Regions from separate parts of the Streptomyces sp. NPDC059875 genome, predicted to be linked through region 1. Evidence: riboswitches for the same ligand, from Rfam matches in the RefSeq annotation. Region 1 holds a riboswitch; the other holds the start of a gene.
What was found. A riboswitch is a leader RNA that binds a small molecule or an ion and turns the genes downstream of it on or off. The one in region 1 is predicted to bind cyclic di-AMP.
Positions count from the first base shown of each region.

Region 2: another riboswitch for cyclic di-AMP. It lies ahead of ACFV9D_RS07060 (transglycosylase family protein); the one in region 1 lies ahead of ACFV9D_RS10640 (M23 family metallopeptidase).

Region 1 covers NZ_JBHWJZ010000006.1:303,877-311,325, forward strand. The annotation lists gene ACFV9D_RS10625 (PLP-dependent cysteine synthase family protein) at 1-542, shown strand, start outside; gene ACFV9D_RS10630 (MFS transporter) at 539-1,765, shown strand; gene ACFV9D_RS10635 (PP2C family protein-serine/threonine phosphatase) at 1,895-3,061, shown strand; cyclic di-AMP (ydaO/yuaA leader) riboswitch at 3,273-3,420, shown strand; gene ACFV9D_RS10640 (M23 family metallopeptidase) at 3,432-4,526, shown strand; gene ACFV9D_RS10645 (aldo/keto reductase) at 4,754-5,701, shown strand; gene ACFV9D_RS10650 (PrsW family intramembrane metalloprotease) at 5,698-7,014, opposite strand; gene trmB (tRNA (guanosine(46)-N7)-methyltransferase TrmB) at 7,083-7,449, opposite strand, start outside.
Region 2 covers NZ_JBHWJZ010000004.1:254,840-262,288, reverse strand. The annotation lists gene ACFV9D_RS07080 (exopolyphosphatase) at 1-305, opposite strand, end outside; gene ACFV9D_RS07075 (DUF501 domain-containing protein) at 302-844, opposite strand; gene ACFV9D_RS07070 (septum formation initiator family protein) at 910-1,383, opposite strand; gene eno (phosphopyruvate hydratase) at 1,480-2,766, opposite strand; gene ACFV9D_RS07060 (transglycosylase family protein) at 3,057-3,752, opposite strand; cyclic di-AMP (ydaO/yuaA leader) riboswitch at 3,756-3,931, opposite strand; gene ACFV9D_RS07055 (transglycosylase family protein) at 4,197-5,210, opposite strand; gene ACFV9D_RS07050 (cytochrome P450) at 5,325-6,566, opposite strand; gene ACFV9D_RS07045 (globin domain-containing protein) at 6,678-7,449, shown strand, end outside.

The sequences.
Region 1 (7,449 bases):
CCGCGCAGCTCGACCGGATCGACGTCCTGGTCTGCGCGGTGGGGACCGGGGGGCACTCCGCCGGGATCTCCCGCGCGCTGCGGGCCACGTCCAGCCCCGCCCTGGAGCTGGTGGGCGTGGACAGCGTCCACTCCACCGTCTTCGGTCTCCCGGCCGGCGAACGGCTGATGCGCGGGCTCGGCTCCTCCATCCACCCCGGCAACGTCGACCACGCGGCCTTCGACGAGATCCACTGGGTCGGACCGGCGGACGCGGTCCGGGCCGCCCGGCGCCTGGCGTCGCGTCAGTTCGCCACGGGCGGCTGGAGCGTGGGCGCGGTCGCGCTGGTCGCCGGGTGGCTGGCCCGCACCCGGCCGCGCGGGACACGGATCGCGGCCGTCTTCCCGGACGGGCCGCAGCGGTACTTCGACACGGTCTTCAGCGACGAGTTCTGTGCGGCACACGGACTGCTCGACGCCCCGCCGCGCGAGGAGCCGGCGGCGTACGAGGGCGACGCGCAGGTCGACGGCTGGACCCGCCGGGTCCTGGAGCGGGTCCGATGAACGCCCGGGCCGAGGCCCCCGCCAAGGGCGGGATCTGGCGGCAGAGCCGTACCTTCGAACCGGCCGCGCGGCTGCTCTTCCTCAACCAGCTGACCATCAACCTCGGCTTCTACATGCTGATGCCGTATCTCGCCGCGCATCTCGCGGGTGACCGGGGCGCGGGCGGGCTGGGCATGGCGGCGTGGGCGGTCGGGCTGGTGCTCGGCGTACGGAACCTCTCCCAGCAGGGCATGTTCCTGGTCGGCGGGGCGCTCGCCGACCGGTTCGGCTTCAAGCCGCTGATCGTCGCCGGGTGCGCGCTGCGGACGGCGGGCTTCGGGGCGCTCGCGTTCGCCCAGTCGCTGCCGGTGCTGATCGCCGCATCGGTGGCGACGGGCCTGGCGGGGGCGCTGTTCAACCCGGCCGTGCGGGCGTACCTCGCGGCGGAGGCGGGGGAGCGGCGCGTGGAGGCGTTCGCGCTGTTCAACACGTACTACCAGGCCGGGATCCTGCTCGGGCCACTGGTCGGGGTGGCGCTGACCGGGGTGTCTTTCCGGCTGACGTGTGTGGTGGCGGCGGTGCTGTTCGCCCTCCTGACGCTGGTACAGCTGCGGCACCTTCCGGTACGGCTACGGGAGGAGGCCCCCGAGAGCGTCGAGGAGCGGGGCCAGTTCCGTACGGTGCTGACCAACCGCACGTTCTGGCTCTTCTCGCTCGCGATGACCGGCTCGTACGTCCTGTCCTTCCAGGTCTATCTGGCACTGCCGCTGGCGGCGGACGGCACGGCGGCCACGACCGCGCTGTTCGTGGTCTCCGCGCTCGTGGCGCTGGCGGGACAGCTGCGGATCACGGCGTGGTGCAAGCGCCGGCTGAGCCGGGAGCGGTGTCTGGTCCTGGGGCTCGTGCTGATGGGCGGGGCCTTCCTGCTGCCGGTGGCCGTGCCAGGGCTCGTGGGCCTGCTGCTGTGCGCGGCGGTCCTGGCGGTCGCGAACGCGGTGCTGTACCCGTACGAGATGGACACGGTCGTCGCGCTCTCGGGCGGGCGGTGGGTGGCCACGCACTACGGGCTCTACAACACCGTCTGCGGGGTCGGGATCACGCTCGGGAACCTGGGGACGGGCGTGCTGCTCGATGTCACGAGGTGGTCGGCGACGCCGTGGCTGGTGCTGTGCGGGGTCGGGCTGGGGTGTGCGGGCGCGGTCCGGGCCCTGGGCCGGTCCGGGCGGCTGGGCGCGGGCGGCTGACCGGCGGGGCGTACGGGGGTGTGTCCCCCACTCGGCGGAGCGGGGGTCGCCGCGCGGCGCGGCTCCCGCCACCCTGGGGAGGGCGCGGTACCGTCCGTCGCCGTGTACGGACCGGGCAGGAGAGCACAGGTGGGGCAGGGGCAGCGAGCGGCGCGCGGCGAGGGCAACGGGCGCCCGGGGCCGCGCGCCGAGCAGGCCCGTCGGTTCATCCGCGCCCTGCCCCCGCTCGTGATCCTCGGCGGTGTCGCCTTCGACCTCTCGACCCCGGCCTCGTACACGGCCTCCCCGATGTTCTCGGCCGCGCCGCTCATCGCGGCCCCGTTCTTCTCGATGCTGACGACGCTGGTCACCGGCATCGCCGCGATCCTGGCGAGCGTCGGTCTGCACGTGTACAACGGCACCGTCGCCGATATCCCGTCCCTCACCGAGACGTTGACCGTCGTCACCGTCTCCGCCCTCGCCCTGCTCATCAACAGGGTCGTCCGGCGCAGCGGCAAACGGCTCGCCTCGGCCCGGGTGATCGCGGAGACCGCCCAGAAGGCCGTGCTTCCGACGCCGGCCGAGCGGATCGGCGGGCTCCAGGTGGCGGCGCGGTACGAGGCGGCGCAGGCGGACGCGTTCATCGGCGGCGACCTGTTCGCCGTCCAGGACACGCCGTACGGGGTACGGCTGGTGGTCGGTGACGTCCGGGGCAAGGGGCTCGACGCGGTCGAGGCCGTCGCCGTCGTCATCGGCGCCTTCCGGGAGGCGGCCGAGCAGGAGGCGACCCTCGAGGGCGTCGCGCAGCGCCTGGAGCGGGCCCTGGCCCGGGAGGGCACGCGCCGCGACGGCCTGGACGCCTTCGAGGGGTTCACCACCGCCGTCCTGGCCGAGATCCCGCGCGGTGACGGTCGCGTACGGGTGGTGAACCGCGGTCATCCCGAGCCGCTGCTGCTGTACGTGGACGGGAGCCTGGGGCTCCTGGAGCCGAGCGAGCCGGCGCTGCCGCTGGGCATGGGCGAGCTGGCCGCCTGGCCGGACCGGGCCGACGAGAGCGCGTACCCGCCGGGGGCGACGCTGCTCCTCTACACGGACGGGCTCTCCGAGGCCCGCAATGCCGCGGGGGCCTTCTACGATCCCGCCGAGCGGCTCGCCGGGCGGATCTTCCCGGGGCCGGAGGAACTGCTCGACGCGATCGTGGACGACGTCCGCCGGTACACGGGCGGGGGGTCGACGGACGACATGGCGCTGCTCGCGGTGAGCCGTCCGGCGGCCGGGCAGCCGGAGCGGCGGCGGACGATGCCGGTGGTGCCGTGACGTTCCGTAGTGAAGAGGTACCGCTGCGATAACAATTGATACATCGTCAGTTTCTGGGGGTTCGGAAGGCGTTTGCTGAAGCGCGGTCAAATCGGGCTGTACCGGCTCAATCTCGGGAATGATCAACCGGAACAGCTTGGAATCCGGCCCTCCTGTCTATTAACGTTCGATAACGCAGCGCGGTCGTCCCAGCCGTCGCAAGAGACGGCACCGTGCGCACGCGCCGAATCCTGAAAAGGAACCGGGGAACCACCACTTGGGGTGAATCGGGCACTTTCGCACCCGTGCGACAGCGCCCGTAGGAGACCTTCCTGCTCCGAACCCGTCAGCTAACCCGGTAGGCGAGAAGGAAGGAAAGGAGTACGCCTCCGTGGCGTCCAACACCCCTGCCCCCGAAGCCCCCTTCGATGCGTTCGGTGCCTCGGGTGCCGCCGGTTCGGACGACGACGCCACCACGTGGGGGGAGTGGAACCCCACCGAGGAATCCCTCCGCCAGCAGAGCCGCTCCGGTGGCCGCCACCGGGTCGTGAAGCAGCGCTCGGCCTTCGCCCGCTCCTCCACCGTCCTCGGCGTCGGTGTCATCGCGGCGGTCGGTGCGGGCGGCATGGCCACCGCCAAGGACAAGCCCCCGGTCTCGATATCGCTCCCGGACCTGAACCTCCCGGACGCCTCCGAGCTGCCGGGCGTCGGCGAACTCATCTCCGACGAGGACGGCGCGGACGGTTCGGGCTCCGGCACGAACAACCCGCAGCCGCTCACCGCCTCCCTCACCGTCCCGGTCGACGGCGGCACGGACAAGGCCGAGGGCTCCGCTTCCGCGTCCGAGTCGACGGCGGACGCCGGCGAGGCGCTGCGCGCCCGCATCCTCCAGCAGGCCGAGCAGCAGCAGGCCTCCGCCGACGCCGCCGAGAAGGCCGCCGCGGAGAAGCAGGCGGCCGAGAAGGCCGCGGCCGAGGCGGCGGCGAAGGCCGACGCGGCCGAGAAGGCGGCGGCCGAGGCGAAGAGGAAGGCCGAGGAGGAAGCGGCCGCCAAGGCCGAGGCGGAGCGCCTGGCCAAGCTCGCCGCGAGCTACTCCCTGCCCACCTCCTCGTACACCCTGACCTCCACGTACGGCCAGTCCGGCTCCATGTGGTCCTCCGGCTACCACACCGGCCTCGACTTCGCGGCGCCCACCGGCACCCCGGTCAAGGCGGTGCACGGCGGCACCATCAAGTCGGCGGGCTGGTCCGGCTCCTACGGCTACCGGATCGTCCTGGAGCTGGAGGACGGCTCGGAGGTCTGGTACGCGCACCTGTCCTCGATGACGGTGAACGTGGGCCAGTCCGTGGGCACCGGCGAGACCATCGGCCGCGTCGGCGCGACCGGCAACGTGACCGGCCCGCACCTGCACCTCGAGGTGCACACCGCGGGCGGCGACGGCATCGACCCGGCGGCCTGGCTGCGCGACAAGGGCCTGTCGGTCTGATGCTCTGACGCGCGCGCGCCGCTCGCGAAGCGCGGGCTCGGGCTCCGGCTCCGGCTGGGTGGCGAGGCTCGGGCCCGGTCACGAGGCTCGGGTCTCGGGCCCGGTCGCGAGGCTCGCTGCGGTCTCGGCGTGTGGCGCGTCCCCTCCGGCTCCGGCAGTCCTGGCGGCACCCCCCCGACGTCAGGGCTGCCGGAATAGTCCCTCGTCCGCGGGTCGTTGATGTCCCCATGACCTCTCTTCGCCCGCTGGGCACCTCCGGCCTGCACGTCTTCCCGCTCGCACTGGGCGGCAACGTCTTCGGCTGGAGCGCCGACGAGGAACGTTCCTTCGCCGTCCTCGACGCCTACGCCGCCGCGGGCGGCAACTTCGTCGACACCGCCGACAGCTACTCCGCCTGGGCCGAGGGCAACGAGGGCGGCGAGTCCGAGACCATCCTCGGGAGGTGGCTGGCCTCCCGCGGCAACCGCGACGAGATCGTCGTCGCCACCAAGGTCGGCGCCCACCCCCGGTACAAGGGCCTGGCCCCGACCACCGTCAAGGCCGCGGTGGAGGAGTCGCTGCGCCGGCTCGGCACCGACCACATCGACCTGTACTACACCCACTTCGACGACGAGTCCGTCCCCGTCGAGGAGATCGTCACCGCCCTCGACCAGCTGGTGAAGGACGGCAAGGTGCGGGCGGTCGCCGCCTCCAACATCTCGCCCGAGCGGCTGCAGGCCTCCCTCGACTTCGCCGACGCCGAGGGGCTGACCCGCTACGTCGCCCTGCAGCCGCACTACAACCTGCTCTCGCGCGACACGTACGAGGGGGAGCTCCAGGCCACCGCCGAGCGGGCCGGGCTCGCCGCCGTCCCGTACTACGCGCTGGCCTCCGGCTTCCTCACCGGCAAGTACCGTCCCGGCAAGGCCGTCGAGAGCGTCCGCGCCCACGGTGCCGGCCGGCACACCGAGACCGAGCGGGGCCGGCGGGTCCTCGCGGCGCTCGACACGGTGGCCGAGGCGCACGGCGCCGAGGTCGCCACCGTCGCCCTGGCCTGGCTGGCGTCCCGGCCGACCGTGGCCGGGCCGATCGCCTCCGCCCGTACGGTCGAGCAGCTCCCGGCCCTGGTCGCGGTCGCGGACCTGACGCTCACGGCGGAGGAGCTCGCTCTCCTGACCGAGGCCTCGGCCGGCTAGCTGCGGTACGGGTTGTACCCGCCGTAGTCCAGGTACTGAGGCGGCGCCCAGACCCGGCCGGTCGCCCGCGCCGCGTAGGTCAGCGCGGGCGAGGCGACCGCCTTGCGCTGCCAGAGGTGGTGGAGCAGCTCCTGCTCGCGGGCGGTGAAGTCCGGGCCGATCGCGCCGCGCTGGGCGCGGTGGCGCAGGAACGCGAGTGTCGTCGCGAACGCCTCGTACTCCCCGACCGCGGTGGCGGCCGGCGGGCCGTACGTACGGCGGGCGAAGTCACGGGCCATGGAGCGGGCCCGCATCGAGGAGAGCGCGAGCGGTTCGGCGGGGGAGAGCCAGCCGGCCGCCGCGTACGCCGGGAGCTGCCCGGATATCGTGCGCAGCTCGCGCTGCCTGCTCCATATCGCCAGCCAGGTCAGCAGACCGAAGGCGGGCACCATGAGCACGCCGTAGACCAGGAAGAAGCCCCAGGGCCCGAGGACGGTCGCGGATCCGTTCCACATCGCGTGCATGACCATGGCGAGGAGCAGACCGGCGAGGGGCAGCAGCGTCCGGCGCAGCCGCAGGAACCGGCGGCGGGGGGAGGCGAGGGCGGCGAAGGCGAAGCCGAGGCCGGTGAGCACGGTGAAGAGCGGATGCGCGAACGGCGACATCACGATCCGTACGAAGAAGGTGCCCACGGTCACGGAACCGAGGCCGGCCGCGCCGAACTCCTGGTCCTCGCCGAAGGCCCGGCCGAGATAGAGGATGTTCTCGGTGAAGGCGAAGCCGCTGGCGGTGAAGCCGGCGATCACGACTCCGTCGACGAGACCGGTGAAGTCCCGTCTTCGGAAGAGGAAGATCAGCAGGATCGCGGCGGCCTTGGCGCTCTCCTCGACGACCGGGGCGACGAGGGTCGCGCCGAGGGTGTCGGCGGAGGTGGGGTCGGCGGTGGCGGTCGCGATCCAGCGGACCGCGAAGGAGTTGGCGAGGATCGCGACGAGCGTGGCGGCGCAGGCGCCCCAGGCGAAGGCGAAGATCAGATTCCGCCACGGGCCCGGTTCGACCCGGTCGAGCCAGCGGAACGCGGCCATCAGCAGCGGGACGGGCAGGACGGCCAGACCCAGGCCGACGAGGAAGCCCTCGGTGCCGGTCTGTTCCCGCACCATCGCCAGGATCACCAGTGCGCAGAGCGCGAGCACGGTGATCACGGCGACGGCCCGGACCACCTTGCTGCGCCAGAAGGCGCGACGGGGCCGGTAGCGCCACTTGGCGCGCTCCGGGACGGCCGGGAAGGCCGGCTCCTCGGTGTCCCGGGCGGGGACGGGGACGTGGTTCGACACGTGAGCGACCCTAACGAGGTGCACTGACACCCCGCGAGGGAGTTCGGCGTCTTGCCCTGCTTGTTGCCTTACTTCCTGGCGAAGAGCAGGTCGTGCACGACGTGGCCCTTGTCGAGGCCCTGCCCCTCGAAGCGGGTGAGGGGACGGAAGGCGGGGCGGGGTGCGAAGCCGCCGTCGGCCTGGGTGTTCTCGAAGTCGGGGTGGGCGGAGAGGACCTCGAGCATCTGCTCGGCGTACTCCTCCCAGTCGGTGGCGCAGTGCAGGACGGCGCCGGGCTTCATCCGGGTCGCGAGCAGGCCGAGGAACTCGGGCTGGATGAGGCGCCGCTTGTGGTGGCGCTTCTTGGGCCAGGGGTCCGGGAAGTAGACGCGGCAGCCGTCGAGGGCGTCGGGGCGGAGCATCTCGCGGAGCAGGATGATCGCGTCGCCGTTGGCC
Region 2 (7,449 bases), on a different contig from region 1:
AGGATGTCCAGGACGCCGCTCACGAACTCCTCGCGGTTCTCGGCGTCGCGGGAGGCGGAGGTGGCCACGAAGCGCAGCTTCTCGGCGCCCAGTTCCTTGATGACGGCCGCGTACGCACGGCAGGCCGCGAAGGTCCGCTCCAGCGCCTCGGGCGCGAGCCGGCCGGTCTTGTCGACGCCCTGCCCCAGCCGGACGATCGTCATCCGCCGGTCCAGCTCGATCAGCTCACCGGTGTCGGGGTGGACGTCGGCGACCAGGAGGCGGATGGAGTTCGTACCGCAGTCGATGCCCGCGACCCGGGTCATTCCGTGCCCCCCTCTTCCTTGTCGGCGCACGGGTCGACGCAGGGGCCCTTGGCCCACCACTCGGGCAGCATCGCGATCGCCTCGTCGCCCAGCGGGTTCACGCCGGGTCCCGCGGCGAGCGAGTGACCGACGAGGACGTGCAGGCACTTGACCCGGTCCGGCATGCCGCCGGCGCTCGGGAAGCCCTCCAGGACCTCGATGGCGTCGCGGCGGGCGATGTAGTCCTCGTGCGCGGCCCGGTAGGCGGCGGCCAGCTCCGGGTCGGTGCCGAGCCGGGCCTGCATCTCCTTCATGACCCCGTTGGCCTCGAGCGTGCCGATCGCGGAGGCCGCGCGGGGGCAGGTCAGGTAGTACGTGGTGGGGAACGGGGTGCCGTCCGGGAGCCGCGGCGCGGTCTCGACGACATCCGGGTTGCCGCACGGGCAGCGGTGCGCGATGGCGCGCAGACCCCGGGGCGGGCGGCCGAGCTGCGCCTCGAAGGCGGCGACGTCCGCGTCGGTGGGCTCGGTGCGTGCGGTCTGCGGAGGGGGCGTTTCCATGCGGCGTCTTCGTCTTCTCGTCGATCGGCGTTCGGTGGTCGGGGCCATCATCTCGCGTCGCCGCGCTAGCGGCGCGCGTCCGCGTGGTCGACGCCGTCCCAGAGGTTGGAGTACCAGGGGCGTTCGGCCGCGCCCTGCTCCTCGCGCCGGGCGCGCTCGGCCTCGGGGTCGTTCACGGTGAAGGCGGTCTCGCCGGGCTGCACGTAGTGCAGGTGCTCGCGGGCGAGGCGGCGGACGTAGGCCGGGTCCTGGAGGCGGGCCTTCTCGTCCCGCAGCTCCTCGACCCGGGCCGCGGCCTCGGCGGCCTGGCGCTCCTGCTCGGCGATCTCGCCGCGCTGGGAGACGTACTGCCGCATCGGGTAGGCGAGCGCCACCACCAGCGAGCAGACGACCAGGGCGAGGAAGGCCGCACGGCCGGTGAGCCGCGAGCGGCGGGCCTGACGGCGGGTCTGGGAGCGGTAGACACGGGCGGCGGTCTGCTCGCCGAGCAGCCTGATCCGGGTCGCGGTCGAGAACCGGTCCCGGTCCTTCGCGGCCATGTGTTCCCGCCTCCCTGCATACGTGCGTCCCCGCACACGGTACGGGACCGGGTGCGGGGACGTATGTACGACGGGGCTGTCGGCCCCTGGGCGGTGTCAGCCCTTGAAGCGCGGGAAGGCGCTGCGGCCGGCGTAGACCGCGGCGTCGTCGAGGATCTCCTCGATGCGCAGGAGCTGGTTGTACTTGGCGACGCGCTCGGAGCGGGCCGGGGCGCCGGTCTTGATCTGACCGCAGTTGGTGGCGACGGCCAGGTCGGCGATCGTGACGTCCTCGGTCTCGCCGGAGCGGTGGGACATCATGCACTTGAAGCCGTTGCGCTGGGCCAGCTCGACGGCGTCCAGGGTCTCGGTCAGCGAACCGATCTGGTTGACCTTGACGAGCAGGGCGTTGGCGGCGCCCTCCTCGATGCCGCGGGCCAGGCGCTCCGGGTTGGTGACGAACAGGTCGTCGCCGACGATCTGGACCTTGGTGCCCAGCTTGTCCGTGAGGACCTTCCAGCCGGCCCAGTCGTCCTCGAACAGCGGGTCCTCGATGGAGACCAGCGGGTACGCGGAGACGAGCTCCTCGTAGTACTCGGTCATCTCGGCGGCCGAGCGGGACTTGCCCTCGAACTCGTACGAGCCGTCCTTGTAGAACTCGGACGCGGCGACGTCGAGCGCCAGCGCGATGTCCTTGCCCGGGACGTAACCGGCCTGCTTGATGGCCTCGAGGATGAGGTCGAGCGCCTCGCGGTTGGAGTCCAGGTTCGGGGCGAAGCCGCCCTCGTCGCCGAGGCCGGTGGACAGGCCCTTGGTCTTCAGGACGGACTTGAGGGTGTGGTAGACCTCGGTGCCCCAGCGCAGGGCCTCGGAGAAGGACTCCGCGCCGATCGGGGCGATCATGAACTCCTGGATGTCCACGTTGGAGTCGGCGTGCGAGCCGCCGTTCAGGATGTTCATCATCGGAACGGGCAGCAGGTGCGCGTTCGGGCCGCCCAGGTAGCGGAAGAGCGGGAGGTCGGAGGCCTCGGAGGCGGCGTGCGCGACGGCGAGGGAGACGCCGAGGATGGCGTTGGCGCCGAGCGAGGCCTTGTTGTCGGTGGCGTCCAGGTCGAACATGGCCTGGTCGATGAGGCGCTGCTCGGTGGCGTCGTAGCCGACGAGCTCCGGGCCGATCTGCTCGATCACGGCGAGGACGGCCTTCTCGACGCCCTTGCCCTGGTAGCGGTTCTTGTCTCCGTCACGGAGCTCAATGGCCTCGAACGCACCGGTGGAGGCACCGGACGGAACGGCAGCACGGCCGGTGCTGCCGTCGTCGAGGCCGACCTCGACCTCGACCGTGGGGTTGCCTCGGGAGTCCAGGATTTCCCGGGCTACGACGACGTCGATGGACGGCACGAGCATCTCCTTCTGGGATGTGACGCTAGATGTGACGCAAGCTGTGCAGGGTCGCTTTGGCCTTGCGACAAGAGCCTAACCGGCTCTGGGGCTCCAGCCAGCCGGGCGCCCGCCCCCTGGGACGAAAAAGGACCCAAGGGCATGCATCAGGGGACGAACGACCCCGAAGCTACCCTTCGGTAACGCGGAAACCCCGGCCCGACGCGCACGGGGGAAGAGCACGTCGGACCGGGGTGGTCACCGCGGGAGGGTCGGAGGGGCCGCGTGAGCCGCCGGACTCACGCGAACCGCCGGGCTCACTTCAGGTGAAGCTGCTGGCCCGGGTAGATCAGGTCGGCGTCCTCGACGACGTCCTTGTTGAGCTCGAAGAGCTTCTCCCAGCCGCCCTTGACGTCGTGGGCGGCGGCGATCTTGCTCAGGGTGTCACCGGCGACGACCTTGTACTCGCCGTCACCCTTCTTGACCTTCTTGCCGGTCGGGGTGGTGACGGTCTTCTTCGCGTCGGCCTTCGGCGCGGTCCGCTGCTCGCTGCGGGTCGTCGGCTGCTCGGCCTGACGCTCCTGCTGCTTCGGGGCGGCCGGCTGGGCCGGCGCGCTCTCGGCGGCACCACCGGTGTAGGCGGCGCTGGAGAGGCCCACGCCACAGCTCGGCCAGGCGCCCTTGCCCTGGCCGGCCAGGACCTTCTCGGCGACGGCGATCTGCTGCGACTTCGAGGCCTGGTCGGCGGTGGCGGCGTACGCGGTGCCACCGTAGGCGGCCCAGGTGGAGGCGGAGAACTGCAGGCCGCCGTAGTAGCCGTTGCCGGTGTTGATGGACCAGTTGCCGCCGGACTCGCACTGGGCGACGGCGTCCCACTCGGAGGCGGTGGCGGCCGAGGCGGACCCGGCGGTCATCAGCGGGGCGGCGACGGCGACACCGGCGACACCGGCGAGGGCGACGGCGCGGGTGGCCTTGGAGGGACGACGGTGTTTGCCCTTGGCGGAAAACAGCATGGGACTTCTCCTCACCGACGCCTGCGAGGTGAGCTGTCGGGTTCGGGCCATGTGAGTTGCCCGGCCGCGCGACCTAGCGCGCGGCTTCACCCCAAGCCGCTCCGTCGGCCGTCTGTCTCAACGGCCGGGGGCGGCACTTACCTTGGGTCCCCCGCTCCTGCCTTCGGCGCTCGACGCGACGACTGTTCCCATCGGCCGACGGCAGGATTCGGCGTTTCGGTCGACGGGGCCCGCGGTGGCGAGCGGTGACGACCGTAGACACAGACCTCTCCGAAGTTCAAAGACGTCCATTGGGGAAAAATCGGCCCTACTCGCTTCGGGACGAAGGGTGTTTACGCAGGTGAGAGGTGACGGAAGCAAAGTTTGCGGACGCGACACGCCAGTTGAGACAAAGAGACCCATGTCTCACTTGCACAGAACCGGACATACGACCCCGAACTACCCCTACTTCACGGGGAGACCGATCGTCAGATCGAGGCTCTGGCCAGGGAGGATGAGGTCCGGGTCGGCGCCCACCGTCGAGCGGTTGGCGTCGTAGAGGGCGCCCCAGCCGCCCGGGAGTTCGTTCTCCCGAGCAATGTCGGTGAGGTTGTCGCCCGGCTTGACGGTGTATTCGCCCGAAGTGCCCTTGGTGTCCGTAACGTCCTTGCCGGCCTCGGCACCCTTGCCGCTCTCGGCATCCTCGGCGCCCTCGACATCCGTTACATCCGCACTGTCCGGATTCGTCACATCCGTACCAGGGGTGGCGTCCTGTGTCGGTGCGTCAGTCGGCGAGGCGTGTCGACCCTTTTCGCCATTCTTGTCCGGATTGAGCGTCTCCTCCGGAGCTGCGTCGCCCCGGTGCTTGCCGGTGCCCGGCGTCGTCACCGGCGCGGAGGGCGTGACGAGCGTCTCGGGGGTGGTGCCCGGGGTCGGGGTCGAAGGCGGGGTGGCCCCGGGGGTGACGGGCGACTCAGGGGTGGCGGCGTCGGGCGTGGCGGCTTCGGGGGTGAGCGGGAGGCCGGCGGTCCGGTTCGACTCCGCGACGGGACCCGTGGGCTCCGCCGGCGTGACCGCAGGGCCCGGGTCGACACCGGGCGCGGCGCCGTCGTTCGCCAGCCCCGCGATCGGGGCACAGGTGGCCCACTGCGTGGACCCCGCGGCGAGCGCCTTTTCGGCCACCGCGATCTGCTGCGCGCGGCTGGCGAGGTCGGCACTGCTCGCGTACGACAGACCGCCGTACGTCTCCCAGGTCTCCTGGGTGAACTGGAGGCCACCGTAGAGCCCGTTGCCGAAGTGGGCGCTCCACAGGCCGCCCGACTCGCACTCGGCGACCCGGTCCCAGGTGGGGGCGTCGGCGGCGGAGGCGGAGCCCGCGGCGAGCAGCGGCAGCGCGAGGGCCGATCCCGTCACGCCTGCGGCGACGACGATGGCGGGGGCCTGGCGGGGTCTGCGGTGTCGACCGTTCCCGGAGCGCATGCGGAGCTGCCTTTCGCGTGACTGCTGAGGTGACGGTGAACGTAGCGGCATTCGAACGTCTGTTACAAGTCGATGCAGCGGAGATCACGTAAAAGTCACAGTCTTGACGGACCGTCAGCTGACAACTGGGGCGAACTCCACCGGAAGCGTGCGCAATCCACGCATGATGAGCCCGCCGCGCCACCGCAGATCGGCCGGATCGGCGGCAAGTCGCAGGTCCGGCAGGCGAGTCAGCAGCGTCGCGAGCGCGATCTGGCCCTCCAGCCGGGCGAGCGGGGCGCCGATGCAGTAGTGGATGCCGTGCCCGTACCCCAGGTGCTGGTTGTCCCGCCGGGACAGATCGAGCGTGTCCGGTTCGTCGAAGCGCGCCGGGTCACGGTCGGCGGCGGCCAGCACGACCAGGACCGGGTCGCCCGCCGGGATCTCCTGTCCGCCGATGGTCAGCGGCTCCATGGCGTACCGCCAGGTCGCCAGCTCCACCGGCCCGTCGTAGCGCAGCAGCTCCTCGACCCCGGTCTCCAGGAGACCCCGGTCCCCCGCCGCGAGCGAGGCCTGGAGCCGCTCGCGCTGATCGGGGTTGCGCAGCAGGGCGTACACCCCGTTGCCCACGAGGTTGACCGTGGTCTCGAAGCCGGCGAAGAGGAGGATGAAGGCCATCGCGGCGGCCTCGTTCTCGGTGAGGTGCTCGCCGTGGTCGGAGGCCTTGATCAGCCCCGAGATCAGGTCGTCGCCGGGGTCGAGCCGCTTGCGGTGGATCAGCTCCGCGAGATAGCCGCGCATCTTCTTGACCGAGCGCGCCACCCCGCCGCGCGGGCCTCCACCGTGCCGGATCATCATTCCGGCCCAGTCCCGGAAGTCGTCCTGGTCCTCGCGCGGCACGCCGAGCAGGTCGCAGATCGCGTAGATGGGCAGCGGGAAGGCGAACTCGTGGATGAGGTCGGCGGAGCCCTTCTCCGCGAAGGAGTCGATGAGCCGGTCGGTCAGCTCCTGCACGCGCGGAGCGAACTCGGCGACCCGGCGCGGGGTGAACGCCTTCGACACCAGCCGCCGCAGCCGGGTGTGGTCGGGTGGGTCGATGTTGAGCAGATGTGTCATCAGCTCGGCCTTGCGCTCCCCCGGGATCCCGGTCTTCCCCTTGGCGTGCGCGGGCTCGTCGTGGTGCGCCGGGTTCTTCGAAAGCCGCTGGTCGGCGAGGGCCTGCCGGGCGTCCGCGTACCGCGTCACCAGCCAGGCCTCGACCCCGCTGGGCAGCTTCGCCCGGTGGACGGGCGCGTGCTCGCGCAGCCAGGCGTAGGCGGGGTACGGGTCGGTGGCGAACTCCCAGGTGAAGAGCTCGGGGGCGGGGGGCGTGCTCACCCTGAGACGGTACAAGGTCGCCGGCGGGCGGGCGCGCGGACGGCCGGGGGCGGCGGTCGGACCCTCGCGATGTGATCGTCCGGTGAAGAGGCGTGGCCTAGATTCTCCCGGGTGGATGCCCAGTTGCTCAGAAGCACGTTCGCCGTCGTCGAGAGACGGGCCGAACACGCCGTCACCTTCTTCTACTCCCATCTCTTCTGGAACAACCCGGGCGTCCGCGAGCTCTTCCCCGAGGACATGCGCCCCCAGCGCGACCGGCTCTTCGCCGCGCTCACCCATGTCGTGACCCATCTGGAGGACCCCGGGCTGCCGGGGTACCTCGCGCATCTGGGCCGGGACCACCGCAAGTTTCTGGCCTCGCCCGCCCTCTACGCCTCCGTCGGGGCCAGCCTGACCGCCGCGTTCGCGCACGCCGCGGGGGCCGCCTGGACCGTCGAGGCCGAGAAGACGTGGACCGAGGCGTACGGGTACGTCGCCGAGCTCATGATGCGGGGCGCCGAGGAGGCGGCGGCGGACGGGGAGCCGGCCTGGTGGGACGCCGTCGTGGCGCGCCACGAGCGGCTCGGCGAGGACCTGGCGGTGCTGACGCTGCGCCCGCGGCAGCCCTTCGCATACCTGCCGGGGCAGTACGTGAGCGTCAGCTCGCTGCGGGTCCCGCGGGTGTGGCGGACGTACTCCCTGGCCAACGCGGCCCGGGCGGACGGGACGGTGGACCTGCACGTCAGCCGGATCCCCGGCGGAGCGATGAGCACCGCGCTCGTCGACGAGGTGCGGGCGGGCGAGCCGCTGCGGCTGAGCGCGCCCGGCGGCGCGCTGACGTCACGGACCGCGCCGGGCGGGCCGCGGACCTACATCGCCGCCGGGACCGGCTGGGCGCCGGTCA